Regions from separate parts of the Arthrobacter sp. CDRTa11 genome, predicted to be linked through region 2. Evidence: predicted binding sites of a transcription regulator. Region 2 holds the regulator's gene; each other region holds the start of a gene.
The links. Region 2 encodes HrcA, which represses chaperone genes, less so after heat shock. Its sites were predicted from a motif close to TTNGCACTCGNNNNNNNCGAGTGCNAA; they were not measured.
Positions count from the first base shown of each region.

Region 1: a site for HrcA is predicted at 2,158-2,184, ahead of F8G81_RS18525 (Hsp20/alpha crystallin family protein). Genes of this name have one in related genera too.
Region 3: a site for HrcA is predicted at 2,205-2,231, ahead of F8G81_RS16680 (FmdB family zinc ribbon protein). Genes of this name have one in related genera too.

Region 1 is NZ_CP044532.1:4,066,430-4,076,388, reverse strand. It holds gene F8G81_RS18535 (S9 family peptidase) at 1-1,185, opposite strand, end outside; gene F8G81_RS18530 (CBS domain-containing protein) at 1,604-2,020, opposite strand; gene F8G81_RS18525 (Hsp20/alpha crystallin family protein) at 2,256-2,678, shown strand; gene F8G81_RS18520 (ADP-dependent NAD(P)H-hydrate dehydratase) at 2,957-3,910, opposite strand; gene F8G81_RS18515 (histidine phosphatase family protein) at 3,894-4,655, opposite strand; gene F8G81_RS18510 (AMP-binding protein) at 4,867-7,479, shown strand; gene F8G81_RS18505 (LCP family protein) at 7,598-8,755, opposite strand; gene F8G81_RS18500 (LCP family protein) at 8,771-9,958, opposite strand.
Region 2 is NZ_CP044532.1:2,996,610-3,006,114, forward strand. It holds gene F8G81_RS13450 (PhoH family protein) at 1-609, opposite strand, end outside; gene F8G81_RS13455 (GerMN domain-containing protein) at 1,054-1,938, shown strand; gene F8G81_RS13460 (16S rRNA (uracil(1498)-N(3))-methyltransferase) at 1,989-2,771, opposite strand; gene dnaJ (molecular chaperone DnaJ) at 2,774-3,901, opposite strand; gene hrcA (heat-inducible transcriptional repressor HrcA) at 3,983-4,996, opposite strand; gene F8G81_RS13475 (DUF3097 domain-containing protein) at 5,140-5,985, shown strand; gene F8G81_RS13480 (DUF4870 domain-containing protein) at 6,124-6,543, shown strand; gene hemW (radical SAM family heme chaperone HemW) at 6,566-7,795, opposite strand; gene lepA (translation elongation factor 4) at 7,832-9,505, opposite strand, start outside.
Region 3 is NZ_CP044532.1:3,686,650-3,696,608, reverse strand. It holds gene F8G81_RS16690 (DUF4011 domain-containing protein) at 1-951, shown strand, start outside; gene F8G81_RS16685 (RcpC/CpaB family pilus assembly protein) at 1,006-1,731, opposite strand; gene F8G81_RS16680 (FmdB family zinc ribbon protein) at 1,881-2,141, opposite strand; gene F8G81_RS16675 (5-formyltetrahydrofolate cyclo-ligase) at 2,258-2,881, opposite strand; gene galU (UTP--glucose-1-phosphate uridylyltransferase GalU) at 3,005-3,910, shown strand; gene F8G81_RS16665 (GNAT family N-acetyltransferase) at 3,916-4,536, shown strand; gene F8G81_RS16660 (hypothetical protein) at 4,618-5,541, shown strand; tRNA gene F8G81_RS16655 (tRNA-Ala) at 5,666-5,738, shown strand; gene F8G81_RS16650 (2-hydroxyacid dehydrogenase) at 5,812-6,771, opposite strand; gene F8G81_RS16645 (pyridoxal phosphate-dependent aminotransferase) at 6,768-7,967, opposite strand; gene zapE (AFG1/ZapE family ATPase) at 8,129-8,617, opposite strand; gene corA (magnesium/cobalt transporter CorA) at 8,621-9,616, opposite strand; gene F8G81_RS16630 (DUF1761 domain-containing protein) at 9,657-9,959, opposite strand, start outside.

The sequences.
Region 1 (9,959 bases), 1.1 Mb from region 2:
CAGGCCCAGCACCTGAACACGCTCGATGGTGTCCTTCCGGATAGACACCACTACATGCGTGGACGTGACGCCCGCGCCGTTCACGCGGACATCATCGGAATGCCCGACGACGGTGTCCCAGTGCTGCTCCGCCAGCGGCTTGCTGAGTTCGGCCGGGTCCACCAGGGACACCATGGAGTTGATGGCACCCCGGTTGTGGGTCAGCAGGATCCGTTCGGATTTTTCGCCGTCGGGGCCGGTCAGCAGGAAAGGCTCGGCCTCGTAAAGGACACGCTGGTCCCGCGAAATCACCGTGGTGAGGGCGCCGTCGGGGTCGTCGAACCGCATCAGGCGGGTCTCGCTGTATTCGGAGCAGCCGATGCCCAGGACCAGGTGGCGCCGGTCACCGGAGAGCTCAAAGCCCAGCCACATGGCGACGTCGTCCTCCTGGTAAATCACCACGTCGTCGGCGACGGGCGTGCCCAGGACGTGGGACTTGACCTGGTACGGCCGCCACGAATCGTCCACCACCGTGTAGAAAATGCGAGTGCCGTCAGGGGAGAAGGAGACGCCGTAGAAGATGTTCTCGATGACGTCCGGCAGCAGCTCCCCGGTGCGGAGGTCCTTGATCCGGAGCGTGAAGCGTTCATCGCCGGCGTTGTCCACGGCGTACGCGTACAGGTTGCCGTCTATGGTGACGGCGGAACCGCCCACGGAGAAGAATGGCTTGCCTTCCGCCTCAACGTTCCCGTCCAGCAGCACTTCCTCGCCAGGGATCTCGACGCCGGCCTCCACTGCCGGCGGAGTCCAGTCAGCCACGGGGTTTCCGGTGTCCTGGGCGCGGACGCGGCACTGGATTCCGTACTCCTTACCTTCGGCGGAACGGCTGAAGTACCACCAGCCGTCCTTTCGGCTGGGGACAGACAAGTCAGTTTCCTGAGTGCGGCCCTTGATCTCCTGGAAAATGGCCTCGCGCAACGGTTCCTGGTGGGCTGTGACGGCCTCCTGGTACGCATTTTCTGCCCTGAGGTGCTCCACTACCTCCGGGGACTCCTTCTCCCGCAGCCATTCATAGTTGTCCACGAATGTCTCGCCGTGGTGGGTGCGCTCGCCCGGGACCCTCTTGGCGACGGGCGGCCGGGCAGAATCGGCGGAAACAGTGGCAGCGGACGCGTTGGCGGAATCCTGCAGCGGAGTCTGGGTCATCCCCTCAATATATAGACCCGTGCAGACAATCGGGGCGGCGTTCGCTACCGGGGGAGCTCACCCCCACTTCCCAGACGCTCTCCCTCACCAACGGGCTCTTGGGGAAGGTGTGAGCCTAGTTCCGAAATGGGCGCAGGCGTATCCTGATCACGCGAGAGAACATCCGCCCAGCCTGAGAGGGGAATCCTATGACCATCCCGCCAGTGCACGAACCCGAGCCGTTCCCGCCGGAACCGGGCCCGGATCCTTTCAGCCCCGACCCCACCTCACCGGGCCATCCCGGCCCTGCGCGGCCCAGCCCGGTTCCGACGCCGGAACCTCCCGGCCCATTGCCGGTTCCGGATCCGGGGCCGGAACCACTGCGGCCGGACCCGACCCGCAGCTAGGACGCTGATAGAGCTGACCGCCAACCGGCCGGTCAGTACGAAATAAACTCCACCAGTTCGCCCACCCGGTCCTCCGGGTAGTTGCGCGCGATGTCACCCTGGCTCAGGATGCCCACCAGGTCGTGGCCATCGATCACGGGCAGGCGGCGGACCTGGTGCTCCTGCATGGTGCGGATGGCTTCTTCGATGGAGTCGTCCGCACCGATGGTCACGGGCTTGCCTTGGCCGAACTGGCCGGCCGTGGCAGTGCGGGGATCACCGCCGTCGGCGAGGCATTTAATCACAATGTCGCGGTCCGTGATCATCCCCTTTAGCCTATTGTCCTCACCGCAGATCGGCAGCGAGCCGACGTCGAGGTCCTTCATTTTCCGCGCTGCCTGCTCCAGCGTTTCGTTCTCACCGACGCATTCCACGCCGCCGCTCATGATGTCGCGTGCCTTGATGGACATTGTGATTCTCCCAATCATCGAAGGCGGTACAGCGGCCGCCTGCTTCCCCTAAATGCCGACACGTTAATTATCCTAAGCATGCTTAGCATTAGCCAAGACCCCTAACCGCGTTCGGCTAAATTTTCCGTTCCAAACCGCTTGCATCCTGCTGCCGCCAGTGCTAAAAAATCTATATCAGCTGATATAGATCAGCTGGTAGGAAAAGTGTTGGACGTCTCTTTCGAGGAGGGAAGCCATGTTGATGCGAACCGATCCGTTCCGTGAGCTGGACAGGCTGGCCCAGCAGGTCCTCGGCACGGCGGCGCGTCCGGCTGCGATGCCTGTGGACGCGTGGCGGGAGGACCAGGAATTTGTGGTGGCCTTTGATCTGCCCGGTGTAAATGCGGATTCAGTTGATCTGGATGTGGAACGGAACGTCCTGACGGTGAAGGCTGAGCGGCCGGCTCCTGTGGGGAAGGACACCGAAATGATCGTCTCGGAGCGGCCGCGCGGCGTCTTTAGCCGCCAGCTGGTCCTGGGTGAGGCCCTGGATGCCGAGAACGTGAAGGCAACGTACGACGCCGGTGTCCTGACTCTGCGGATTCCTGTCACCGAGAAGGCCAAGCCGCGCAAGATCGAGATTGAAACGAAGGAGGCACATCATCAGATTGCCGCCTAGTTTCAACACAAGGCCGGAAGGTTCGGACGCCATTGTTGGCTGCCTCTTGGGCGACTAGCTATTTGATGCACGCCACAGCGCCTTTGGCGCATCGGCAGCGAAGCGACTGCTCCTTCCGAAACGGTGGCCCCCGGCAGTGCCGGGGGTCATCCCATGCCCGCCGCAGGTCCACTGAGCTTCCCCTCAAAGTAGGTAGCAGCAAGTGTCGTTTTGGAGCCGCAAAACGACACTTGCTGCTACCCAGTTGGGGGGAGGGGGGCCCCAACAGAACCCCCCGCTTAGGTGTTGAGCTCCATCATGAGGGCCGGCAGTTCGTCGGCTAGCTCGTGCGCCAGGAATCCGAGGGGTCCCATCCTGCTGGCCAGGCGGTCCGCCGCCGCGGCATGGAGGTGGGTGCCCCAGCAGGCTGCCTGGGCGTCGGTGGCGCCACGGGCACGAAGACCGGCAATAGCCCCTGCCAGGATGTCCCCGCTCCCGGAGGTTCCCAGCCCGCCGAACCCGGTGGTGATCTGCCAACGCTCCGGGTCCTCGGGCGCCTTGCTGCCGGCCGGCCGCGCGATGCAACCCTGGCAGCTGACCACTGCCTGGTACGTGTCAGCAATCTCCGCCACGTCATCCTCCAGGTTCGCCAGGTCCCGGCCCAACAGGATTTCCGCCTCCGTGGGGTTCGGCGTGAGGATTAGCCGTCCCCTCCAGGGGGTCAGCTCCGACTTGATTTTGGGCAGGGCACCCAGGGCGTAGGCGTCCAGCACAATGGTGGCGCCCCGCCCGCCGCCGGAAGCGCCGCCGTCGGAACCGGAAGCGCCGTCGGAACCGCCCGCTGCCTCGTTCCCCAAAAGCGCGCGGAGCAGCTCGACCGCGAGGTCCACGTCGTCCAGTCCGGGGCCGATCAGAAGCACGTCCGCGGATTCCAGGGCGGGCGCGATGCGTTCAAGCCCGGAGGCCCGCATGGACCCCTCGGCAGTCTCCGGAAGCCCCGTGACGCCCGCTTCCGGGAGCGCCACGGCCAGCTGGACCGCGACTGATTCGGCAACGGCAAGCGTGAGCTTTCCCGCCCCGGCCCGGAGTGCGGCGCGGCCAGCCAGGAGGGCCGCGCCGGGGGTACTCCGGGCACCGCCAATCACCAGCACGGCACCGCGCGAATACTTGTCTTCACCGGCGGAGGGCAGTGGCCAGTCGCGCAGCAGCGACGGCGTCACCTGCGCGGCCGGGGCCTCACTGCGGGTGGACACTGGCGTCCCCGGCGTGCTCGGTCACTTCCACACCCTGCTCCCTGAGATGGTCCGCCTGGTTGAACTCCTCGAGCGTCCACGGCCCTTTCCCTTCGGGGCGGACAAACCGGGTGATCGAACCGTTCAGAACGGCGGTGCCGGCGGCGAGGTCCAGGATTTCCCGCTCCGTCATCCCTTCCAGGATGTACCGGAAGATCAGGATCACGGCGTCGTGGCACACCACCATCACGCGGTGCCCCATGCCCAGGCCGTTCAGCTCGTCAAGCACCGAGCGCAGCCGGAGCGCCACATCGGTCCAGGATTCACCGCCGGGCGGACGGTAGTAGAACTTGCCCAGCCAGCGCCGCCGTTCAGCCTCCTCCGGGAAGCGCCTCTCCACGCCCTGCCACGTCAGCATGTCCAGGATTCCCAGCTCCCGGTCCCGCAGCCGTTCATCGACCCGGACACGGACGGGCCAGCCCGCTGTCTCCACGGCGATTTCGGCGGTCTGGTGCGCGCGGGCATACGGGGAGGACACCACGGCGTCCGGCCGGCGGTCTTCCGGGATGGCAGCAAGGGCCTTTCCCACGGCCACCGCCTGGTCCTGCCCGGTAGTGGACAAGGTCACGTCGGCGTCGCGTGCCGGAACGTCGATCACCTCAACGCCTGCCTGCTGCGCCTCCGACGCCGCAACATTGCCTTCGCTTTGGCCATGGCGGATCAGGATAAGCTCCACTGCCCCGGCTTCCCGGACTGCCTGCGTCATTCCATGCTTTTCCACAAAAGACCTGCCTCATCGCCATGTTGCCCGTCGTCAGGCTGCCGCTTTAGGCACCCGAACGTTACTTGCGGCTTACCCATTGGGAAGGGGAAATAACGGCCGACGGCGGCTAGCAAGGGGGCGGCACCTCCCGGTGAGCCTTTGCAAACCGTTAATCTACTTGTTGTTAGGTTAGCCTTGCCTCTAAACTCAGCCAGTGAACTCGTCCCTGGAAGTTGCGCGGGTAGCCTTTGCCGCTGATCTGGCCCGCCACGGAGACCGTCCCGCCCTCCTGACCGGCGGCCGGACCATCTCCTACCTGGAACTCGCCCACAGGGTGGGTTCCTTTGCCGAGCGGCTCGGCCCGGTCCGCCGCCTGGTGGTGCTCGCGGCAGACAACAGCGTGGGGTCGCTGGTGGCGTACCTGGCTGCCCTGTCCGGCGGACACCCCCTGATCCTGGCGCCGGCCGGAAACGACGCCGCCCTGGCCTCGTTGGTGGCTGCCTATGATCCTGATGCCATCGTCCGGACGGGGCCGACGGAAGCCAGTGCCAGTGAGCCGCTGCTGGAGGAAGTACGGCCCGGCACCCGGCACCAGCTGCACCCGGATCTTGCCCTTTTGCTCAGCACGTCAGGCTCAACGGGCTCGCCCAAACTCGTCCGGCTCTCCCAGCAGAATGTGCAGTCCAACGCCGAATCCATTGCCGAATACCTGAACATCGGTGAAGCCGACCGGGCCATGACCACGCTGCCCATGTACTACTGCTACGGACTCTCGGTGCTCAACAGCCACCTGCTCCGCGGCGCGGGGATTGTGCTCTCGGATCTGTCGGTGGTGGATCCCTGCTTCTGGGAGCTGTTCCGCAACCGCCGAGCCACGTCCTTCGCCGCCGTCCCCTACACCTTTGAGCTCCTGGACCGCGTGGGGTTCACGGAGATGGAGCTCCCGCACCTGCGGTACATGACACAGGCCGGGGGCCGCCTGGATCCCGGAACCGTGGTCCGCTATGCCGAGACCGGACGCGCGCGCGGCTGGGACCTGTACGTGATGTACGGCCAGACGGAGGCCACCGCACGGATGGCCTACCTGCCGCCGCACCTCGCCGCGGAGCATCCGGGAAGCATCGGCGTTCCGGTCCCGGGCGGGGACTTCCGCATCGATCCGGTCCCCGGCCTGGAGGACGGCGAGCTGGTGTACACCGGGCCGAACGTGATGCTCGGCTATGCCGAGAAGCCTGAGGACCTGGCCGCCGGGCGCACCATCAGCGAGCTGCGCACGGGGGACCTGGCCCGCCAGTCGGACGCCGGCCTGTACGAGGTGGTGGGCAGGAGAAGCCGGTTCGTCAAGATCGTGGGCCTGCGCATCGACCTTGGCCAGGTGGAAAAGATCCTGCAAAAGATGGGATTGAACGCCGCCTGCGCCGGCACTGACCACAGGCTGGTGGCAGCGGTGGAGGGCAGCCACGACACCCGGCTCCTGGCCAAGACCCTCGCCCAGGACCTGGGGCTGCCCCGCGCCGCCGTGCAGGTCCACGCCGTCGACAGCCTGCCGCGCCTGGCCACCGGCAAGACCGATTACCCGTCCATCCTGGCCCTCGCGGAAGTCCCCGAAACGGACGAAACGAAAAGCGCTGCCCGGACGCCGGGGCAGGAAGTGGCCGACGGCGGTGCTGCCGCCGCCTCCGCTGCGGCAGCACCGCCGTCGGACGTCCGCAGGATTTTTGCGCAGGCGCTGGAGATTGAGGACATCGGCGACGACGACACGTTCGTCTCGCTGGGAGGCGACTCGCTGTCCTACGTGGCCGCATCGGTCAGCCTGGAGAAGGTTCTTGGCCACCTGCCTCCGGACTGGCACGTCACGCCCGTCCGGGGCCTGCAGGCCCTCGCCCGGCCACGGCGCAGCCCCTGGCGGATTTTCGCTCCGCTGGAGACTGGGATCGTGCTGCGCGCGGCGGCCATTGTGATGATCATCAGCACGCACGTGGACATAATCAGGTGGCCGGGCACCGCGCATGTGCTGATGGCCCTGGCCGGCTACAACTTTGCCCGCTTCCAGCTGGGTGGTGACAGGATCCCGCGGCTCCGGCGCCAGGTACGCAGCCTGGCCCGGCTGGTGGTGCCCACGGTGGCGTTTATCGGGGCGGTCATGCTGCTGACGGACAAGTTCCACTACACGCCGGCCAACCTGCTGCTGCTGAACACGATGATAGGCCCGGCCGGCTGGACCGACGCATGGCACTTCTGGTTCATCGAAGTGCTGGTGTACGTACTGGTGGGTGTGATGGCGCTCCTGGCCATCCCGTGGGTGCACCGGACAGAGCGGCGCTTTCCGCTGGCGTTCCCGGTGGCACTTGTTGGTGCCGGGCTGCTGGCCCGTTATGACCTGCTTGGCGTGGACATCCTGCACACCCGGCCGGTCCTCTGGCTGTTTGCCCTGGGCTGGGCCCTGGCGCGGGCGAGCACCGTTGGCCAGCGGCTGGCGCTGTCCGCGCTGGGGGCACTGGCCCTGTACGGCTACTTCGACAACCCGTGGCGTGAAGGGACCATCCTGGTGGGGATCTTGCTGCTCGCGTGGATTCCGGCCATCCCGCTGCCTTCGGTCCTCCACCGCCTCTTCGGCGTGCTGGCCAGCGCCTCGCTGTACGCGTACGTTACGCACTGGGTGGTGTTCCCGGATCTGAAGGACAGCCATCCTGTTTTGGCAGTTGTCCTGTCCCTGGCAGTCGGCGTCGCGTATTGGGCCGTGGCCATGAGGCTGATGGGCGCGGCGGGCCGCCTGAGGGTCAGGACGATGCGGAGGCTGCGCCGCCGCCGCGCCGCTGTGGCGTAAGCCCGAAGCCCGAACGGACAGTTAAGGCCCGAAGCCCGAACGGACAGTTAAGGCCCGCCTGTTGGCCTCAGTGCCCGGCAGTCTTCAGAGCCCGCCAGTCTTCAGCGCCCGTCAGTCCTCAGCGCCCCGCCGCATACTGGGCCAGCCGCCCTTCCCTCAGGGCGGCGGCCACGGCGTTAATCCCGCCGTAGTCAGGCAGCACCACGGACGCCCCGCCGATGGTGCCCACCCCGGCCGTTGGCAGCGTAACGAACGTGCAGGCGTTGTAGTCGAGGTTTCGAAGGCCGTAGGCGAGGATCGCCACGGACAGAGCATCATGGCCCTGGTTGAGGGTGAGCCAGGGCCCGGAAAGAGCCACCAGGTGCCGGACCACGTTGGGGTCGTTTAAGGCGCCGCCCTGGGTCAGTTTCGCCAACAGTGCTTGCAGGAAAACCTGCTGGTTGCGCACCCTTTGGTAATCGCCGTCGATGAACGCGTACCGCTCCCGGACGAACTCCAGCGAAGCCTGCCCGTTGAGCCTGTTCAGGCCCTGTGAGAAGACGTGCCCGGTGTCGTGCGTGGACTGAAACGGCAGGTTAACCTGTACGTCGATCCCGCCCATGGCGTCGATCAAGGCCCTGAATCCGTTGAAATCCAGCATGATCGTATGGTCGATGTGGAGTCCGAGCAGGGACTCCACGGTCCGCGTCACCAGGGGCGTGCCGCCCACCTGGAGGCTGGTGTTCACCTTGGAACCGCCGTAGCCGGGGATGTTCACCCACGTGTCCCGCATGATGGAGACCACCTGGACGCTGCGCCGGTCCGCCGGAACGTGGGCCACCATGATGGTGTCCGCCCGGTGGTCGGACTGCTGGCCGGTGGCCAGCGTATGGCCTGCCTCGTCCCGGGCATTCCCGCGGCTGTCGCTGCCGATGATGAGGATGTTCATGGGCACCGGCTGCAGTTCCGGGATGGGCTCGGGCGGCGGCGGAGGAGCGGGGGCCGGGACGGGCGGCGGTGTGGTCTCCGTGGGAGTGGGGGTTTCCGTTGGCTGGACGGTTTCGGCGGCCACGCTTGTGGCCGTGTCCGCCGGGCGGTTGAACAGCAAGGCGGCGACGGCGATGCCGGCCACGAGCACTACGGCCAGAAGCGCGGCAATGATGCGCCGCCGTCGTGCCGTCCCTGCACTGGGTGCGGAAGGACCGGAACCGGCCCCGGCGGTTCTGGAATCAGGACCGATGGGGCCGGAACCGGATGAATCAGGACCGATGGGGTCGGAACCACCTGGGACGCTCATTGTCTCTCCATGGCATCAGTTTCCGCCTTCCAGACCCTTCCCCGCTACATAGTCGCCAAGGGTGTTATCGGAAAGCGATGTGGCGATTGCGGCGATGGCAGCGGTATCCGGGATGACGATGGATTGCCCGTCCGCGGACGTTCCCGTGCCCAGCGTCGGGAGCGTGAACATCACCATGTCGCTGGGCCGTACGTCCTTCAGCTCCACAGCCAGCCCCGCCAGGGCCGCGGCGTCTAGCCCTTCATCCACGCTGATGAACGGCGCGATGGCACCGACAACGCCCTGGACCTTCAGCGGATTCAGGAGGGTGTCCGGGCTGAGGTTCTTGGCCAGGAGCGCCCGCACAAAGGCCTGTTGGTTGCGGACCCTCTGGTAGTCGCCGTCCGCGAACGCGTAGCGCTCGCGGACGAACGCCAGGGCACGCTCGCCGTCCAGGGTGTTCCTCCCGGCCTGGAAGGTATCCTGGCCGTGGGACGAAGTGAACCCCGCGGCGATATCCACTTCCACTCCGCCCAAGGCGTCAGTGAGTCCAACAAAACCTTCGAAGTCCACCAGGGCCACGTGGTCGATCCGTTGGCCAAAGATCGATTCCACGGTCTGCACCATCAGCGGGATGCCGCCGTAGGCCAGTGCCGCGTTGATCTTGGCCTGCCCGTGGTCAGGGATGCCCACCCAGAGGTCCCGCATCAGGGAGATGGAGTAGATGTTGGCGCGGTCGGCGGGGATGTGGACCAGCATGAGCGTGTCCGCCCGCTGGTTGGATCCCGCGCCGGCCGCGGCTTCTTCAGTGGTGGCGCCGCGGCTGTCGCTGCCCATCACCAGGATGTTCACGGATCCGGTTCCGCCTCCGGCGTTGTTTGTGCCGCCCGCAGCAGTTCCCGGAACACCGGCCGCGCCGGGGGCCGCGCCATTCGCGATGGGCGCCTTGGGCCGGGTTGCTTCGTCGGGGAAGGGGTTCTCGATGGTGGTGACTTCGGAATCGTAGATCCGGCCGAGGTTCATCAGGTAGACGCCGGCCGACGCCGGAATCAGGATCACCAGGGCAAGCAGGACCAGGAGGAAGGTGCGCAGGGGGCGCCGGCGCCGGCCGGGACGGGCGGTTGGAGATAACCCGGGTGACGCGCCAGTCGCGCCGGAAGCAGCTGTGCCGGGGGAGGCTGAGCCGGTAAAGACAGCAGCGGGATGCTCGGACGCGGTGGCCATT
Region 2 (9,505 bases):
CGGCAGGAAACCCAGCCGTTCACCCGCCTCGACGGCAGGCCTGGTCAGGATGATGCGGCTGACTTCCTTCTGCTGCAGTGCCTGAACCGCCTTGGCCATGGCCAGGTAGGTTTTGCCGGTACCGGCGGGGCCAATCCCGAAAATGACGGTGTTTTCGTCGATCGCGTCAACGTAGTTTTTCTGGTTCAGCGTCTTGGGCCGGATGGTTCTGCCGCGGCTGGAAAGGATGTCATGGGTCAGGACGTCCACCGGGTTTTGCAGTGACTGGCTGCGCAGTAAAACAACAAGCTGCTGAAGCACGGCGGGGCTGATTACGGTACCGCGTGCCACCAGTTCGCGCACTTCATGCAGCAGCCGCATGATCCGGGGAACGTCTGTGGCAGGCCCACTGATGGAGAGCTCATTTCCGCGGACATGGAAATTAACGGCCGGGAACTGTTCCTCAATGAAGCGCAAGGCCTCGTCGTGGCTGCCGAGCGATTGAACCATTTGATCGGAGTTGTCAAAGAGAACCACCTCCGTCCGAACACCAGGAAGGGTATGCGGGAATTCTCCTGCGGCGCGCTCTCCGGTGTTCAACCGGCGCTTTCCGTTCGCTGATTCAGTCATGGTGCCGGCCCGCGGGCCTGAGGTCCCCTTCACTTCGAGTAAACACTGCGGATGACGGTTCGAACGGCGGGGCGTTTGCCGCCCGCCGACGGTCACCGGATTCCTCCTATCTTACGCCAGCACAAGCCCGCCGCGGATTGGCGGCCCTGCGTTCCACCGCAGAAAAAGGCGCATCAGGGGGAGGCGGTTCCCGTCATTAGGTATCAACTTCATATCGGCCTCATATCGTTCCCGTTGCAGTTGGGCCCGGAGACGGCATCCGGCAATAACGGCAAGGCTGCCTGTGCCATGCTGGAAATTCAGCGTAAAGCTGGAAATCCAGGCCGTCCGGGGACCGGCCCACACAGGCAGAAAGGACAGGCCATCACAGTGCCGGGAAGAGCGACGCCCCTTGCCGCGGGACCACTCTGGAAACGGGTCCGCTCTGCAGGCCTCCTGGGTCTCATGCCTGTTGTCCTTGTCCTCACGGGCTGCATCGCCGCCCCCGGCCCCGAGCCGACACTGGCTTCGCCCACCATCGGGGCGGAAAGCAGCCTCCCTCCCGGCGCACCTTCCACCAGTGCCCCGCTGGAAACCACGCAGTCATCCAGTAAGGCGCCGGTCTACTGGATCGGCCGCAGCAACAACAACGTTTTCCTGTACAGGGAGTTCAGGGATGTGCCCGAGCAGGAGAACCCGGTCACCCGTGCACTGCGTTCCATGATGTCTGACAAGCCGCTTGATCCGGATTTCTTCACTCCCTGGCAGAACCCGAAGAAGTTGGCCACGTCGATCTCCGGCAAGAACGTCATCACCGTCGACGTCTCAGAGGATGCCTTCAACAGCAATCTGGACGCCGACATGGCTGCCCGTGCCATTCAGCAGCTGGTCTACACTGCCACCGCGGCGGGCGCCAGTTCCGGCCTAATCGACTCGGGCCAGCAGATCCAGGTGATGGTTCTGGTGGACGGTCATACGGACTATCTCGCCTTCAACCACATCAAGCTTGGGACATTGATGTCCCGTACCGCCGGCATGGTGGCGCCTGTGTGGATCATTGACCCGCAGGAAGGTGTGGACGTGCCTGACGGCAGCGTCAAAATCACTGGACGCAGCACAGCTCCCGGCGGCAAGCTCCGCTGGCAGATCCTGGAGGTCCAGGACAACGGGGACATGACTCCGTTCCTGACGGGCGAAACAACCGCCGCCGCCGAGCCGGGTCAGTCAGGCGTGTTCACTCTGGCGCTGACCCTTACACCTGGCAACTATGAGCTGCGGGTGTCCCAGCTGGATACCGTGGGAAACCGCCAGGACCTGAACGTGGACACCCGCGGCTTCAGTGTCCGCTAGAGGCCGCTGGTTCCGATCCCATAGTTTTCCGTCCGGCCCGTAGTTTGGATTCAGCCAGCGGGTGCAGCCCAGCGGCCCAGCACGTCGCTTGCCAGCACCACCGCGGCCGGCCCGGCTGTGGAGGAACGAAGCACATGGTGTCCCAGGAGCGCCGTCACAGCGCCAACATCGCAGAGCCGCGTTACTTCCCGGGGGCTGATGCCGCCCTCCGGCCCTACAATAAGCAGGACTTCCCGGGGACCGGTGCCGGTGGCCGAATCCTGCCAGGCCTCAAGGACGGACCTTAGCGGCCGGACAGCATCCTCATGCAGAATCACGGCCAAATCCGCTGACGCTACAGCGGCGGCCAGGCCCTGGGTATCGACGGCGGCACGCACCTCCGGGATCCAGGCCCGCCGGGCCTGTTTGGCCGCTGCCGCAACAACCGACTGCCATTTGGCGTGGGATTTGGCAGCACGCTCACCTTTCCAGCGCACAATGGAGCGTTCGGACTGCCATGGGATCACTGCGTCGATGCCAAGTTCTGTTGCCGTTTCCGCGGCGAGTTCATCGCGGTCCCCTTTGGCCAGCGCCTGGACCAGGACCAGCCGGACGTCAGGGCGTTCCTCGACGGCAAGAGCCGAGCATTCCACCGTCAGTTCGGCCGGCTGTGCCGAGATAACAGTCCCCGTCAGGCGTTTGCCTGCGCCGTCAGCGATATCCACAGACTCCCCGGGGGCGAGGCGCTTGACCGTCGCCGCGTGGCGTGCCTCCGGCCCCTCAAGGACAAATCGGCGGCCGGGCACCATCTGGTCCAAGGACCCGGCCGCGCTGAAGAAAACCGGATTGCTCACCGCTACAGGTTACCGAGCCGGTCCCGAAGTTTGGCGAAGACACCGCCGCTGGCGGCCAGCTTCCCCTCGGTAAACTGCTCACCACGCAACTTTGCCAGCTGCCGCAGGAGGTCTTCCTGGGCCGCGTCCAGCTTAGAGGGCGTTTCAACCTGCAGATGCACTTTCAGGTCGCCGCGGCCGTAGCCGCGCAGGTGCGTCACCCCAAGGCCGCGGAGGGTGATAATTTCGCCCGACTGCGTGCCGGCCTTGACATCGATCTCCTGCAGCCCGTCGAAGGTTTCGAGCGCGAGTTCCGTTCCGAGTGCGGCCGCCGTCATGGGAATGTTGAGCGTGGCGTGCAGGTCGTCGCCGTCGCGGACATACGTGGCGTCATTGTTGACCCGGATTTCGACGTACAGGTCACCGGCGGGGCCTCCCGCGGGGCCTGCTTCGCCCTGGCCCGAGAGCTGGATGCGGGTTCCGGTGGCAACGCCGGCGGGTACCTTGATGGTCAGGGAGCGCCGGCTGCGGATGCGTCCCTGCCCGCTGCACTCGTTGCAGGGGTCCTTGATGACGGTTCCAAATCCTTCGCAGGTACCGCACGGCGCCGCCGTCATGACCTGGCCAAGGATGGAACGGACTGCACGCTGGACCTGGCCGCTTCCGCCGCAGATGTCGCAGCGTTCGGGGTGCGTTCCCTCGCGGCAGCACGAACCGTTGCAGGTAGGGCAGGTGACGGCCGTGTCCACTTCGAGCTTCTTATTAACCCCAAAGACGGCGTCACGAAGTTCAATGCGGACGCTGATCAGCGCGTCCTGTCCCCGGCGCACGCGTGAAGCCGGCCCGGACGAGCCGCCGGCACCAAAGAAGGTATCGAAAATATCCTGGAAGGCAAAGCCCTGGCCGGCGTACCCACCGCCACCGAACCCGTTGTCCGTGCCGTTCTCATTGCCTGTGGTGTCGTATACGCGGCGCTTCTGCGGATCCGAAAGCACCTCGTAGGCGTGCGTCACAGCTTTAAAGCGATCGGACGCATCGTCACCGGGATTCACGTCCGGGTGGAGGGTGCGGGCAAGCTTCCGGTAGGCCTTCTTGATCTCTTCTCCGGTGGCTTCCGGCGAGACTCCCAGGACGTCGTAGTGGCTGCTCAAGTTTTTATCTCTTCCTTGTTGTAACGCTTGCAGTTGTACTGCCCGTACTGCTCTTCGTGCCGGAACCTTCTGGACCCGGTATCACGGGCCCAAGATTCGTGAAAGATAGCGGGCTACTGCCCGGACGGCGGCCATGGTGGTGGGATAGTCCATCCGGGTGGGACCGAGAACACCGATCTTTGCCGTGCTGTCCGGACCGTACCCGGTGGCCACCACCGAGGCTTCGGCCAGGCCGTCGTAGGGATTTTCCCGGCCGATACTGACTGTAACGCCGCGGGGGTCCTGCGCCATCTCGCTGAGCAGGCGCAGCATCACCACCTGTTCCTCGAGGGCTTCGAGCACCGGCCCGATACTCAGCGGGAAATCCACGTTGGACCTTGCCAGGTTTGCCGTGCCAGCCATGACCATACGATCTTCACGGCTGTTGTGCGCCAGGCTTTCCAGCCCGTGTGCCAGGGCCTGTGCTGCCTGCCGCTGGCCGGGGCTGACAGCAGAGACCACAGCCGGAAGCGACTGCGTCAGCATGCTCAGCGGGGTCCCGGACAGTGAGCCAAGGAACCTGGCGCGGAGTCCGGCGATGGCATCATCCCCCAGGTCCTGGCCGATGTCGATCACGCGCTGCTCCACCTTGCCGGTGTTCGCGATCAGCACCACAAGGACCTTCCGGGGCCCCAGGAGCACAAATTCGATGTGGCGGATTGAGGCGCGGCTCAAGTGCGGGTACTGCACCACCGCTACCTGGTTGGTCAGCTGGGACAACAGCCTGACCGTGCGGTCCAGCACGTCGTCAAGATCGTCCGAGCCCTCCAGCAGCGACTGGATGGCACGCCGTTCCGCCGGGGACAACGGCTTTACGGCCGAGATCTGGTCCACGAACAGCCGGTAGCCTTTATCCGTCGGGATCCGACCGGCGCTGGTGTGCGGGGCGGTGATCAGCCCCTCGTCCTCCAGGGCTGCCATGTCGTTTCGGATGGTGGCGCTGGACACGCCCAGATGGTGGCGCTCAACGAGCGCTTTCGAACCGACGGGCTCCCGGGAGTGCACATAGTCCTCAACGATGGCACGCAGTACTTCCAGTTTGCGTGGTTCGCTCACACTCCACCTCCATCTACGGTTTCAGGGTTAGCACTCGACGTGCCTAAGTGCTAACAGTCTAATATGTCTCACCCCGTTGTTAGCATTGGTACCGCTCCGGGCGAAATTCCGGGCCACGATCTAGTGCAAGGCGGAGTGCATCCATGCAATACCAGAACTGGGGACCGCAGGAGATAGCCGCCCCCGCAAGGAACCAGCTGCCTGAAATTCCCGTGGAACGCGGCATGGTACTGGAGGACGTCCAGTCCGGCTGGGTGGGGGCTGTCACACGCGTGGAGAAATCCGGCGGTATGCATGTTGTGGCGCTGGAGGACCGGCGCGGCAAGTCGCGGTCCTTCCGCCTGGGTTTTGGGTTCCTCCTGGAGGGCCGGCCCATCCGGCTTATGCCCCCCGCTCCCCGGCAGGCTGCCGCATCAGGCGGCCGGACAGCCTCCGGTTCGGTAAGGGTGGCCGGCCAGCGGGCCCAAGTGGCCAAGGCGAGCAGGATTTGGGTGGAGGGAAAGCACGACGCCGAACTGGTGGAAAAGGTTTGGGGGGACGATCTCCGGGTGGAGGGCATCGTCGTCGAACCTCTGCACGGAATCGATGATCTTGCAGGGGCTGTCGCCGATTTCAGTCCCGGGCCAGGCCGGCGGCTGGGGGTCCTGGTGGACCACCTGGTGCCGGACTCCAAGGAGTCCAGGATCGCCGATGCGGTGATGGGATCACCGGGTGCGGCGGGCAACGTCCTCATCGTGGGGCACCCCTATGTGGATGTGTGGCAGGCCATCCGGCCCGCCGTGCTGGGCATCGACAAATGGCCGGTGGTTCCGCGCGGGCAGGACTGGAAGACAGGAATCCTGGCGGCCTTCGGCTGGCCCCACTCCACCAAGGAGGACATTGGCCTGGGCTGGCAGAAACTGCTGGGTGCTGTCCACAGTTATGCGGATCTGGAAGCATCGCTGCTTGGCCGCGTGGAGGAAGTCATCGACTTCCTGACTGTGCCCTAGCTTTCACGCCGCCGGCGCCAGGACGGCCAACACGCCCTTTCCGGCGCCGACCCAGTATTCTTGGTACGGCGGAGGCAGTTTTTGCCTCTGTCCGGCAGTTCCACACAAAGCACCATTGCACGTTCAAAGGAAGACACCGTGGCACAAAACGCACGTGAACACAGGGACAACCAGGATGGCCAGGGCCGTTCCGAGTACCATGGCGTTCCCGCAAATGCGCTGCCGCTCACGGCGAGCGAAGACCGCCAATGGGCCACATTGGCCCACTTCGGCGGGATCCTGGGATGCGTCCCGTCCCTGCTGATTTACCTCATCTTCCGGGACCGGGGGCCGTTCACCGCACAGGAGTCCAAGGAGGCGCTTAACTTCAGCCTGCCTCCCACCATCGCAGCTGTGGTGGCCAACATCCTTGTTTTCCTCCCCCTGGTGGGCAACATTTTTGCCGTCATCGCCACCCTGATCTGGATCGCCCTGACCTGCTACTCCGTGGCGGCCGGTATCCACGTGAACCGCGGCCAGCCGCACCGTTACCAGTACAACCTGCGCTGGATCAAATAGGGGACGCGCGCTGAACCCCGCGCTAGTCGGGAAGGATCCTGCGGACCACTGCGTCGGCGAGCAGGCGGCCCTTCAGGGTTAGCACCAGCTGCCCCCGGAATGCCGCCACGGGATCCACCAGGCTGTCTGCGATGAGTCCGGCCACTGCTTTCCTGCCCGACTCCCCCAGCGAACCGATGCTGACTCCGGATTCAAGCCGCGCCCCCAGCATGATCCGTTCCAGATCCCGGGTGGCGTCGTCGAGCGTTTCCCGGCCGGCCGCCGGTGAGAGTCCCTGGGCGAGCCGTCCGGCGTAGGCGGTGGGGTGTTTGACGTTCCACCAGCGCACACCGCCCACATGCGAATGGGCTCCCGGGCCGATGCCCCACCAGTCGTCGCCGCGCCAGTAGGCCAGGTTGTGCCGGCATGCCTGGCCGGGCGTCCGTGCCCAGTTGCTCACTTCGTACCAGCTGAGCCCCGCTTCGGCTATCAGTTGGTCGGCGAGTTCGTATTTGTCGGCGTGGTCGTCGTCGTCGATCCCTGGAACTTCACCGCGGCGGATCTGGGCGGCCAGCTTGGTTCCGTCTTCCACAATCAGTGCATAGGCGCTGATGTGGTCCGGCTCGTAGGACAGGGCTGTGAGCAGGGTGTGCCGCCAGTCCACCAGCGACTCCCCCGGGGTCCCATAGATCAGGTCCAGGCTGACAGCCAGCCCGGCCTCCCGCGCCCATTGAACCACCTGCGGCACACGGCTGGGGGTATGGGTACGGTCCAGGACCTTGAGCACGTGCGGAACCGCTGACTGCATGCCAAAGGAAACCCTGGTGAAGCCGGCGTCCTTCAGCAGGGCGAGCGACTCCGGGGTGACGGAATCCGGGTTCGCTTCGGTGGTCACTTCGGCTCCGGGTTCTATGCCCCACTCACCGATGGCCGCGCGCAGGATACGGGCAAGGTCCTCCGCCGGAAGCAGCGTGGGCGTGCCGCCGCCAAAGAAGACGGTGCTCAGCGTCCGGCCGGGAAGACCCGACTGCGGGAGCACGCGTGCTGCCAGCTGCACCTCCGAGATGGCGGTGTCGGCGTAGGCATCCTGGGAGGCTCCGCCGCCCAGTTCAGTGGCCGTGTACGTGTTGAAGTCGCAGTATCCGCAGCGGACGGCGCAAAACGGGATGTGCACATACAGCCCGAAGGCCCGGTCCGCCGCACCGTACACCGCCTGTGCAGGCAGCAGACCGTCCGACGGCGCCGGGTCGCCAAGGGGAAGAACGCTAGGCATTCGTGCGGCCTCCGGTGTTTCCGGCCACGGGCATCACTACTTCTTGGCCTTGTCCTTGGACTCGTCTGTGGTCAGGGCGGCGATGAAGGCCTCCTGTGGCACTTCCACGCGGCCCACCATCTTCATGCGCTTCTTGCCTTCCTTCTGCTTTTCCAGCAGTTTGCGCTTACGGGAAATGTCACCGCCATAGCACTTGGCCAGGACGTCCTTGCGGATGGCCCGGATGCTTTCGCGGGCAATGATCCTGGACCCGATAGCCGCCTGGATGGGGACCTCAAACTGCTGCCGCGGGATGAGCTCACGCAGCTTGGTGGTCATCATGACGCCGTAGGCGTAGGCCTTGTCCCGGTGGGTGATGGCAGAGAAGGCATCCACCTGCTCGCCCTGGAGCATGATGTCCACCTTGACCAGGTCAGCCACCTGGTCGCCGTCGGCCTTCCAGTCCAGCGAACCGTAGCCGCGGGTCTTGGATTTAAGGATGTCGAAGAAGTCGAAGACGATTTCGGCCAGCGGCAGGCGGTACCGGATTTCCACCCTGTCCTCGGAGAGGTAATCCATGCCGCCCATCACGCCGCGCCGGCTCTGGCACAGCTCCATGATGGCGCCGACGAACTCGTTGGGCGCAAGGATGGTGGCCGAAACCATAGGTTCGCGGACCTCCGCCACTTTGCCCGTGGGGTATTCACTGGGGTTGGTGACGTGGACTACCTTCTTGTCCTCCAGGGTCACCTCGTATTCCACGTTGGGGGCCGTGGAAATCAGGTCCAGGTTATATTCACGTTCCAGGCGCTCACGCGTGATTTCCAGGTGCAGCAGGCCCAAGAAGCCCACCCGGAACCCGAAGCCCAGTGCCGCCGACGTCTCGGGCTCGTACACCAGCGCGGCGTCGTTGAGCATCAGCTTCTCCAGTGCATCGCGCAGCACAGGATAGTCAGTGCCGTCCAGCGGGTAGAGACCCGAGAAGACCATCGGCTTGGCGTCCGCGTAGCCGGCAAGCGAATCGGAGGCGGGCTTGGCCATGTTGGTAACGGTGTCGCCGACCTTGGACAGGCGGACGTCCTTTACCCCGGTGATGAGGTACCCCACTTCGCCGACGCCCAGGCCTTTAGAGGGGGTGGGCTCCGGGGAGCTCACACCGATTTCGAGGAGTTCGTGCGTGGCCCGGGTGGACATCATCTGGATCTTCTCGCGCGGGTGCAGCATGCCGTCCACCACCCGCACGTAAGTGACCACGCCGCGGTAGGTGTCATAAACGGAGTCGAAAATCATGGCGCGGGCAGGGGCGTTGGCATCGCCCTGCGGGGCCGGCAGGTCGCGGACGATCTTGTCCAGCAGCGCCTCAACGCCCATGCCGGTTTTCCCGGAAACGCGCAGAACGTCCTCCGGGTCGCCGCCGATCAGGCTGGCCAGTTCGGCCGCGTACTTCTCCGGCTGCGCTGCCGGGAGGTCGATCTTGTTCAGGACCGGGATGATCGTGAGGTTGTTTTCCATTGCCAGGTACAGGTTGGCGAGCGTCTGGGCCTCGATGCCCTGCGCCGCATCCACCAGGAGAATGGCTCCTTCGCACGCCGCGAGCGAGCGGGAGACCTCGTAGGTAAAGTCGACATGCCCGGGGGTGTCGATCATGTTCAGTGCGTAGCTCATGCCGTCGAGTTCCCAGGGCATGCGGACTGCCTGGGACTTGATGGTGATACCGCGTTCACGCTCAAT
Region 3 (9,959 bases), 690 kb from region 2:
CATAACTTTGGTCCACTCTCCGCTGAGGGCGGCAGGGAAAAATTCGCGTTGGCGATGTCCCGTGCGCGCAGGTCCCTGCACGTATTAACCTGCTTCCGCCCCGAGGACCTGGACCATACGCGCCTGGCCCACGGCGCCGTGGACCTCTATGAACTGCTGGACCGGGAGATTTCGGGCAACACCAACCTGGGTACTCCGGCATCCCGCGCCGCTGCCAGCGAGCAGGCGCTCGGGGCTGACCCCCTGGTGGCTGACCTGGGGGACCGGCTGCGCGCCCGAGGAGCGCGCGTTTGGCACCAGTACGACGGCGTTATCGACGTTGTTGCTGCGGCGGACCCGCTCAGCACCATGGGCCAGGACGACGCCGAGATTCCCCGCCCTGTGGCCATCGAGTCGGATGGTACGGAGCAGTACCGGACCATGAGCGTCCGCGAGCGGAGCAGGCTCCGTCCGCAGCTGCTTGAACGCCTGGGCTGGCGGTACATGCCCTTGTGGACCATTGAAGTATTCACCGACCCCTCAGCCTGCGCGGACCGCATTGCCGGCTACCTGGGCCTTGAGAACGTTGTGTTGCCCGGACGGGCCACGGCGTCTGCGGGTTTCTTCGACGCTGATATGGACCCGCTGACCCTGGCAAGCCTGGAAAACCAGGCCCAGGAACCCCAACAGGACGAAGCCGAGGACCAGAAACGCGGTTACGTAGACCACCACAACCACAGCCGGACCACAGCCCAGGAGGGCCAGGAGGCACAAGACATGACCACAGAGAACCCAGCCAAGGGCCAGGCCAGGAGCGACAACCCTGCCGAAGGGCAGCCGGAGGAGAAAAGCGGAACGGACGCAGTTCTTCCCAATAAGGCTTCCGAAGATGACCCGCGGCGCTGGGGCGATGAGCCCGATGATGACCACGATGCCTGGCTGAAGGAACAGAAGCCCCCTCACTGGGGCTAACCGCCTGCAGCCCTCTGGGGCAGCTGGTGGCTGGCCGCGCATGTCGGTTGCAGGCTAGGCCCCCACGAGGACAAAGAACAGTTTTCCCTGGGTGGAGGCCCCGGCCAGCCGCGCTGCCTGATCCGGATCTGCTGCCACCACGATCAGCCCGTCCGTCTCCCCTGTACCCAGCCACTCTCCGGTCTTGCCCTCTTGGCCGGACGTCCAAAGTACCGGAACGGCTGACGCAAGCACTTCAGGAGGAGATCGCTGGTCGTAGCCGTTGGCGCCCGTCAGCACCACATTGACCAGCTGCCCCGGAGATACCAGCTGGATGGACGACGGATCCGCCATCCTCAGCGGCACGGCCGCTGAACCCGGCGGAGTTCCGGCCAACAGGCCGGGACCCAAAAGCTGGGAGTCAGCCACCAGTTGCCCCTTCCGCAGGGGCGCTGCCAACTGTTTGCCTTCAAGATCGCTGCTTTTTTGCGGGGCACCGGAAATCGCCAGGCGTGGCGGTATCCGGACTTCCTCCAGATCAGGCAGTGTCAATGCCGCGCCTGCAGGGAGATCACGTGCGGCGGCGAGGGCTGTGACGGAATCGGCCGGCGCCGGCGTGAGCTGATGAACGGCGATTCCGGCGGAAAGACAGAGCAGGAGAGCTACGGCCAAGCGGCGGTTACGGCTGAGCCAGGAACCCATCCGGGGGCGCGACCGACGCCTGGGTGCAGGCGAATGAGGGCCTCGACTGGTGCGTCTGGGCTGGACGGTGCGCCGGGAGCGGAGGAGGGTAACGGGCATGCAGCCACGCTACGTTTGGCAGGCCCAGCCACGACAGGGGGAGCGCCGCTTATGTGGACAACCGGGGTGACGGCGTCGAAGGCTATCGCCTGACGATGCACGCGCCGGCAGTCCTGAGGAGATCAACAGGCGCTAGAAAGCCTGGTGGTTTAGCTGGCTGCGGCTGCGGGAGCAGGCGCCGGGGCGGCAGGAGCCGGGGTGGCAGGAGCCGCCGCAACCGAGTTGCCCTTGGCATCCCGGGAATCCGTCCGGTAGAAACCGGAGCCCTTGAAAACCACGCCCACGCTGTTGAATTTCTTGCGCAGGGTCCCCTGGCATTCAGGGCAGGACGTCAGAGTGCTGTCCGTGAATGACTGGACAATGTCAAAGGCGTGGCCGCAATCCTTGCAGGCGTAGGCATACGTTGGCACTGGTGCTCCTCCTCTTGGGCAAAACGAGAGGTCCCGTGCTGCATGTCCGGAACGAGCCGTTCATTAGCAGTCGCAGGGCCTGAGTGCTAATTCTATCATCCCCGCCGCTGGGCCGCTCAGGATGCTGCGTCGGCCAGTCTGACCAGCCCGGATGGCATTAAAGCTGCCGGCACTTTCCTGTCGAACTCCTCACTGGGAATGGAGCCGGCCGGGAGCAGTTCCTCGTCGTAAATCATGGCCGCCAGTGGCATTTGCGGAACTCTGGTGGCAAGGGAGGCCAGGAAGACATCGTAGTAACCGCCGCCTTGGCCAATCCTGTTTCCGCTCATGTCCAGGGCTGTGGCTGGAATGACGAGGGCCGTCACGCCGGCCACGACGTCAAGGCCATGCCGGACGCCGTCGGGTTCCAGGATGGGGGCATACCGGCTCCGCACGAATTCCACCGCCGGAGTCCAGTACACCCAGCTCAGGTGTCGGTCAGGTTCACAGACGGGGAGCAGGACCTTGTGGCCCTGCCCGTGGAGGGCGGTAATGAGGGGCACGGTGGGCGGTTCGGAGCCAACCCCCAGGTACACGCAAAACGTCGATGCCTTCCCCGCCGCCATTCTTTGAGCCCATTCGAGGCCGTTGACGGCCAGGCGGGCGCCTGCCTCTTCACGCTCATCGGACGCCATGCGGGCCCGCCTCTGGCGGTGACGTGCACGGATCATTTCCTTTGCTTCTTTGCTGTCTCCAGGCACTGCTGCTCCTCTGTCCGGCCCGCTCCGAATACCCTTACCAGGCCCCTGCCTACGTGGGGCCGGCACCCCTCGCCGGAGCTCTGACAATTACTGAATGATTGGCCCCTCCGTTAGATTAGTCCAGTGACTACCACTCATCAGACAGTACGCAAGGCCGTTATTCCCGCTGCGGGACTCGGCACCAGGTTCCTGCCTGCCACGAAGGCCATGCCGAAGGAAATGCTTCCAGTGGTGGATAAGCCCGCCATCCAGTACGTGGTTGAGGAAGCCGTCAAGGTTGGCCTTAACGACGTGCTGATGATCACCGGCCGCAACAAGCGGGCGCTGGAAGACCACTTTGACCGCGTCCCGGCCCTGGAAGCCACGTTGGCGGCCAAAGGCGACACCGCCAAGCTTGAGTCCATCCAGGCCGCCAGCAACCTGGGCGACATCCACTATGTGAGGCAGGGCGATCCTAACGGCCTGGGCCACGCGGTCCTGCGTGCAAGGCAGCACGTAGGCAACGAGCCATTTGCCGTGCTCCTCGGGGACGATCTGATCGATGCCCGGGACGAACTGCTCAGCACCATGATCGAGGTTCAGGCTAAGACTGGAGGCTCGGTAGTAGCCCTGATCGAGGTAGAACCAGATCAGATCAGCGCCTACGGCTGCGCCGACGTCGAGGAGATCGAGGGCGAGAGCTACGTCCGGATCAAAAAACTGGTGGAGAAGCCTGATATCGATGAGGCACCCTCCAATCTTGCAGTGATCGGGCGGTACGTGCTTCACCCGTCGGTCTTTGACGTGCTGGAGCGCACCGGCCCGGGCCGCGGCGGCGAAATCCAGCTCACGGATGCGCTGCAGGATCTGGCGGCCGGAGACGGCGCCGGCGACGGCGTTTATGGAGTTGTCTTCCGCGGGCGGCGCTACGACACCGGTGACAAGCTCAGCTACCTCAAGGCCTGCGTCCAGCTGGCCATCGACAGCGATGACCTGGGTCCCGGCTTGCGGGAATGGCTGCCGGGCTTCACCGCCGGTCTTTCCAAGTAAAGCCCATGCGCGCCGGTCCAATCTGGCCCGTCACCCTTGAGTGCGGAGACCTGGTCCTGCGCCCGATCCGCTATCGGGATAAAAAGGAGTGGACAGCGGTCCGTGCCCGCAACAGCGAATGGCTGGCGCCGTGGGAAGCCTCCAATCCTGTCCCGGGCGGAGGCCTGCCGGATTACCGGCACATGGTGAGGTCCCTCAACATCCAGGCCGCGCAGGCAACCGCCTTGCCCTTCCTGATTACCGAACGCACGCCTGGCGCACGGTCCCCGGTTATCGTGGGCCAGCTCACGGTCTCCTCCATTGTGTGGGGCTCGGCCCTCATGGCAACGCTCGGCTACTGGGTCGACCAGGCCAGGGCGGGCCAAGGGATTGCCCCCACGGCAGTGGCGATGGCCACCGACCACTGTTTCCAAACGCTGGGGCTCCACCGGATGGAAATCAACATCCGGCCGGAGAATGGCCCCAGCCTGCGTGTGGTTGAAAAGCTGGGCTTCAGGGATGAGGGGTTCCGGCCGCGTTACCTGCACATCAACGGTGAGTGGGCAGACCACCGGACGTTCGCTTTGACGTCGGAAGAAGTTCCGGACGGACTGCTGCGCCGCTGGCTGGCGTCCCGCCCGTCATAAATCCATTGATTCGCCGTTCCACCTGCGACACACCGGGGCTAATGCGGCAGCCATCGCGCTAATGCTCATACGGTTTTGAGTGTGGACTTCCCTCTTAGCAGCTCAGTGATCCTGGTGGTCGCCGTTGTGCTCTGGATTGTGTGGGTTGCCCCTTACGTTCTCCGGAACCGCCGGCCCCAGTTCCAGGTTGCCGCCGAGATTCCGGCGGAAACACCAGCCACTGAATCATTGGACCCGAGAGCCGGGATGCTCATGAATGTCAGCGCCCCTCAGGAGAAAGCCATGGACACCAGGAAGAGCCCCGTATCCGAACGGGACGCAACCCGAACCGCGACGCCGGGTGCTTTCCGGATCCGCTACGGCAGGACGGGCCTTGCACTCCTCGGCCTCGCGGCGCTACTGACTGGTTTTGTTTCCGGGGCGCTGCTGCTGTTCGGACTGGGTACGCCCCTGCTGCCGGTGTGGTGCCTGGCGGCGTTTGTAACCTCAGTTGTGGTACTGCGGTGGCTGGCTGTCCGGGATCGGAAGGCGAAAGTCAACGCTGCCTTCTCCGCGGCCATGGCAGCACCTTCGCGCCGGCCGGAACCTGCCTCAGCTACGCCTGCCCGGCCGGCGATCCCAAGCCGCAAGCCCGAAAGTCCCTTGTTTGACGCGGAAGCAGACCGGCCCAAAGTCAAGCCTTTAACTGCTGTGGAGCTGCGGGAGGCTGCCCTCGCTGTGGCAGTAGCGGCAGGAGACACCAGTGTCAGGTCCGCTGCCGCATCTCCGGCAGGCGAGACCTGGCAGCCCGTGGATGTGCCAAAGCCGGTCTACGTTGAAGCCGCAAAAGCTGAGCGGCCGGCACCGGAGCCCCTCGACCTGCCCGAGGCCCCCAAAGCCGTGGGGAAACCGTCCCTTAAGCAGGGTGTTCCGGCTGCTCCGGCGGCCGCCCCCGCAAAGCCGCTCACGAAGGCCCAGAGTGCGCTGAGCAACCTCGATGATGTCCTGCAGCGTCGTCGGGCCTGAGCTGTGGCAGGCGAATGCTCTGTACGGCGGGCGTGAGGCCACTACTGCGTGCCGGTTGGTAATACGGCCGGAATATTTGTAGCCTAGGGTCACCGGCGCTGCCGCTCTTTGGCGGGGCTGTTCCGGGGCTATAGCTCAGTTGGTAGAGCGCTTCGTTCGCATCGAAGAGGTCAGGGGTTCGAATCCCCTTAGCTCCACAACAAACGAGTACGGGCCCCGTCCAATGGACGGGGCCCGTACTCGTTTTACACTTTCCGGAGCTCTGCGCTCCTAACCGATCGGTGCCGGCGGCCGTTCCCCGCAGAGCACGGCGAGCGCGTTGTCGGCGGCCAGCATTGCCATCGCGGTGCGCGTCTCCACCGTGGCGGAGCCCAGATGCGGCACGAGCACCACGTTCTCGAGTTCGAGCAAACCTGGGTGCACGCTGGGCTCGTTCTCAAAAACGTCAAGCCCGGCGCCAGCGATCTGCCCGTCGCGAAGAGCAGACGCGAGAGCCGCTTCGTCGACAATCGGTCCGCGCGCAGTGTTGACGAGGTACGCCGAGCTCTTCATCGCCGCGAGTTGCTCGGCACCGATCAGGTGATGGGTGGCAGGCCCGTAGGGGCAGTGCAACGAGACGATGTCGGAGATGGCCAGCAACTCATCGAGCTCGACCCGGCGGGCGCCCAGTTCCGCTGCGATCCCGGGATCGATCTCACTGCGCGACTGGTAGACGATCTCCATGCCGAAGGCCTTGGCGCGGCGCGCGGTTGCCTGGCCGATGCCGCCCATGCCAACGACACCGAGGGTCTTGCCCTGCAGACTGCTGCCGAGCAGGAAGAACATGCCCCACTTCCAGGCCTGGCCGGAGCGGATGAGCCGTTCCCCCTCACCGAGCCGTCGCGTGGCCGCGAGGATGAGCCCGAGCGCGATGTCGGCTGTGGCCTCCGTAAGCACGCCGGGTGTGTTGGTGGCCACGATGCCCCGTTCGGTGCAGGCCGGCACGTCGATGTTGTCATAGCCGACGGCGACGTTCGCGACCACTTTGAGCTGCGGGCCCGCAGCGTCGAGCAGCTCGGCGTCGATGCGTTCGGTGAGCAGGCTCACCACGGCATCGGCGCCGGCTACCCGGCGCAGGAGCTCCTCGCGGCCAATTGACTCCGGACCGGACCAGGCATCGACCTCGTGCTCGGCGCGCAGCTTCTCCAGTGCGGTTTCGGGTACACGTCCCGTGACGACAACCCGGCTCATGCGGTCTCGATCCACTTGCGCAGGCGGCCGAGGCCGTCGTTGATATCGGCGACGTCGATGCCCGAGTAAGCGAGGCGGATGTACTGCCGCTCTTCGCCGGGCTGACGGCGGCCGAAGTGCTCACGTGTGCAGAAGGAGACGCCGGTTTCGTGCAGGGCTGCGGAAGCGAAATCGCCAACCGCTGTGTAACCCATGCGTTCCATGACCTCGGTGACGTCCGGGAACAGGTAGAACGTCGACTGCGGCACGGCGACGTGCATGCCGGCGATGTCGTTAATGAGTTCGCACGCGGCATCCCGTCGGACGCGAAGGATGTCGAGCATTTGCTGTACGGGTTCCTGGGTGCCGCGGAGCGCTTCGATACCGGCCCATTGCACATAGTGCGTGGTGCACGACTCATCGTTCGTGTTGAGTGTGCTGAGAATTTTAGCGATCTCAATAGGGGCCACGGCGCAGCCCAGGCGGGATCCGGTCATGGCGAACTTCTTGCTGAAGGTGTAGAGGATCACGGTGCGCTCCGCCATGCCGGGAAGCGACGCGATGGAGCTCGAGGCACCCTCATAGCGTGTTTCGAAGTACGCCTCATCGGAGAGCACCCAGAGGTCGTGCTCCTGAGCGAGCTGCGCGATGGCCTCCCGCTCTGCGGCCGTTGACTCGGCCGAGATGGGGTTCTGCAGGTCGTTGTAGATGATGGCGACAGTGTTCGGGGTGATCGAGGCACGGACCCGGTCGAGGTCGATGGCGAAGCCCGTGCTGGTGGGGACGTAGTTGTACGGCATGGCCGTGCCGCCGAGGTACTCGATCTGCGATTCGTAGATCGGGAAGCCGGGATTGGGATAAAGCACTTCCTGGCCGGGGTTCATGACGGCCTGCAGGAACTTGGTGATGACGGGCTTGCCGCCCGTCATCACCACGACGTTGTCCGGGGAAAACTGGAGACCCCGGCGGGCCCCGAGATCGTCGGCCAGGGCCTCACGCAGCTGCGGGATGCCGGGTCCGGGGCAGTAGCCGGTGTAGCCGTTGGCGATGGCCCTGGTCATCGCCTCGACGATATGAGGGGCCGTCGGGATGTTGATGTCGCCGAGGTGGAAGGGGTATACCCGGTTCCCCTTCGCCTTCCAGGCGGCCGCGGCCTGGGCCACGCTGAAGGCGGTTTCGGTGCCCAGCCGTTCGAGCCGGTGCGCGAGTTGCTGCATGCTGTTCCACTCCTCATCGAGTTGCGATCCATCCTCTGCGGATTCACCTCTAGTATAGGACTAATATATTAGACTTGGAAGTGTGATCGTCATAACAAATATCAGGAGAGCAGAAGCGGGAGTTGGACCCGTCGCTGGAGTATTGGCAGACAGCGGGTGGGCTAGCTTCCGGAAATTTCCTCAACAATGATGTCTCCGGCGGACTCCACATACTCGAGGAAGGAAAGGGGCGGGGCAATCCTGGCCATATCCGGCGGCAGCCTGGTGCCGATCAAAAACAGGGTGATGTCCCGTTCGTAGAGAATTCCCACCAGAGTGCCGAAGCGCTCCCAAGCGGCGGATTTTTGCGGTGATTGATCCGTGTCCGGGGCGGGAACGCCGTCGATGACCCAGGCAGCGTGTTGGCCGGCCAGGGCGTGGTAATCGGCCTCGGGCACCGTCCCTGCGCATAGCTCGGCAAAGCTGGTCCACAGAAGATCGGGTTCGGCGTTCTTGGCGGCGAGCGGCCCTCCGGCGGTCATCAGCGTGCGATGCTGCATCGACGACGGCGGGAACAAGCCATAGGTGCCCAGCTGGTGCTCTGTTCCCGGCGTGATGATGCGTCCCCGGGCAAAGTCCGCCCCGGCCGCCGGATGATTGGTATTGTCCATTTCTTAGAGCCAGCCCTTCTTTTTGAAAATGCCGTACATGAGGGCTGCCGTGCCGCCCATCAGGGCAATCGCCAACGGATAGCCAAAGGTCCAGTGAAGCTCGGGCATGTGGTCAAAGTTCATTCCGTAGACGCCGGCCACAATAGAAGGCGCAAAGAAGATCGCCGCCCAGGAGGATATTTTCTTGACCTGTTCGTTCTGCTCGGCACTGGCCTCATTCTGGCGGTTTGCGGTCAGCGTCCCGTCCAGGGTGAGGGCGTTCTGCAGCAGGTCCCGAAATGAGTCGGCGCGGGAAATGACCCGCTCCACGTGGTCCTCCACGTCGCGCAGGCTGTGCTGCAGTTCCGTTTCCACTCCGTACTTCTCGAACCCGCGCTTGAGCTGCTGCATCATGCCTGGCAGCGGGTGGATGGCGCGCTGGAACTGGATCACTTCGCGGGCGAGCTCATAGATTCGGCGTGAGACCGTGGTGTCCCCGCCGAAGAGCTGGTCCTCGATCTCGTCAATGTCGTTTTCAAGTCCTGCCACCACCGGCGCATAATCGTCCACTACGCGGTCCAGGAGGGCGTACAGGACTGCCTCCGGGCCGTGCCGGAGGAGGTCAGGGCGGGCTTCCAGCCGGCGGCGGACCCTTGCAACACCGGCCATCTCCGCATGGCGGACGGTGACAACAAAGTTGCTGCCGGTAAAGATGTGGAGCTCACCGAATTCAACGGTTTCGGTGGCGTCGAGGTACCTGGCGGGCCGAAGCACGGTAAAGAGGTTGTCGTCGTAGCGTTCCAGCTTGGGCCGCTGGTGGGCCGAGATGGCGTCCTCCACGGCCAGTTCATGGAGCCCGAATTCGCTGGCCACTGCCGACATCTCTGCTTTCGTTGGCCGGTACAGTCCGATCCAGGCCATGCCACCGTGCTCGGCAAGGGTCTCAAAGGTCTGCTCCAGGCTTTCCGGCTCAGCACTGCGGACACCGTCAACGTACACGGCGTTGTCGATGATCGTCACAAGGACGGCCCTCCAGCCGGCGCATACTGGCTCAGCCGCGTCAGGACATGGCCCCGATGATTGCGCCGGCGACCGTCATGGCAACCAGATCGTGGCCGGAATCGATGAGCGTTACAGCTGCCGGACGTCCTGCAAAGCCGTTGTGGATCACGTGGCCGCCGGCGCGGAATACGAGTGCCAGGACCAGTGCGAACCAGGCACCGGCCAAGGCGTTATCCAGGCCGAGTTTGCTGATCAGGACAGCCAGCAGGATGGCAGTCAGGGCGGCGGCCACCATCATGGGAACCCAGATCCCGGCGCCGCCGCTGATGTTCTTTAGGTCCTCTTCAGTTTTTCCGATCGC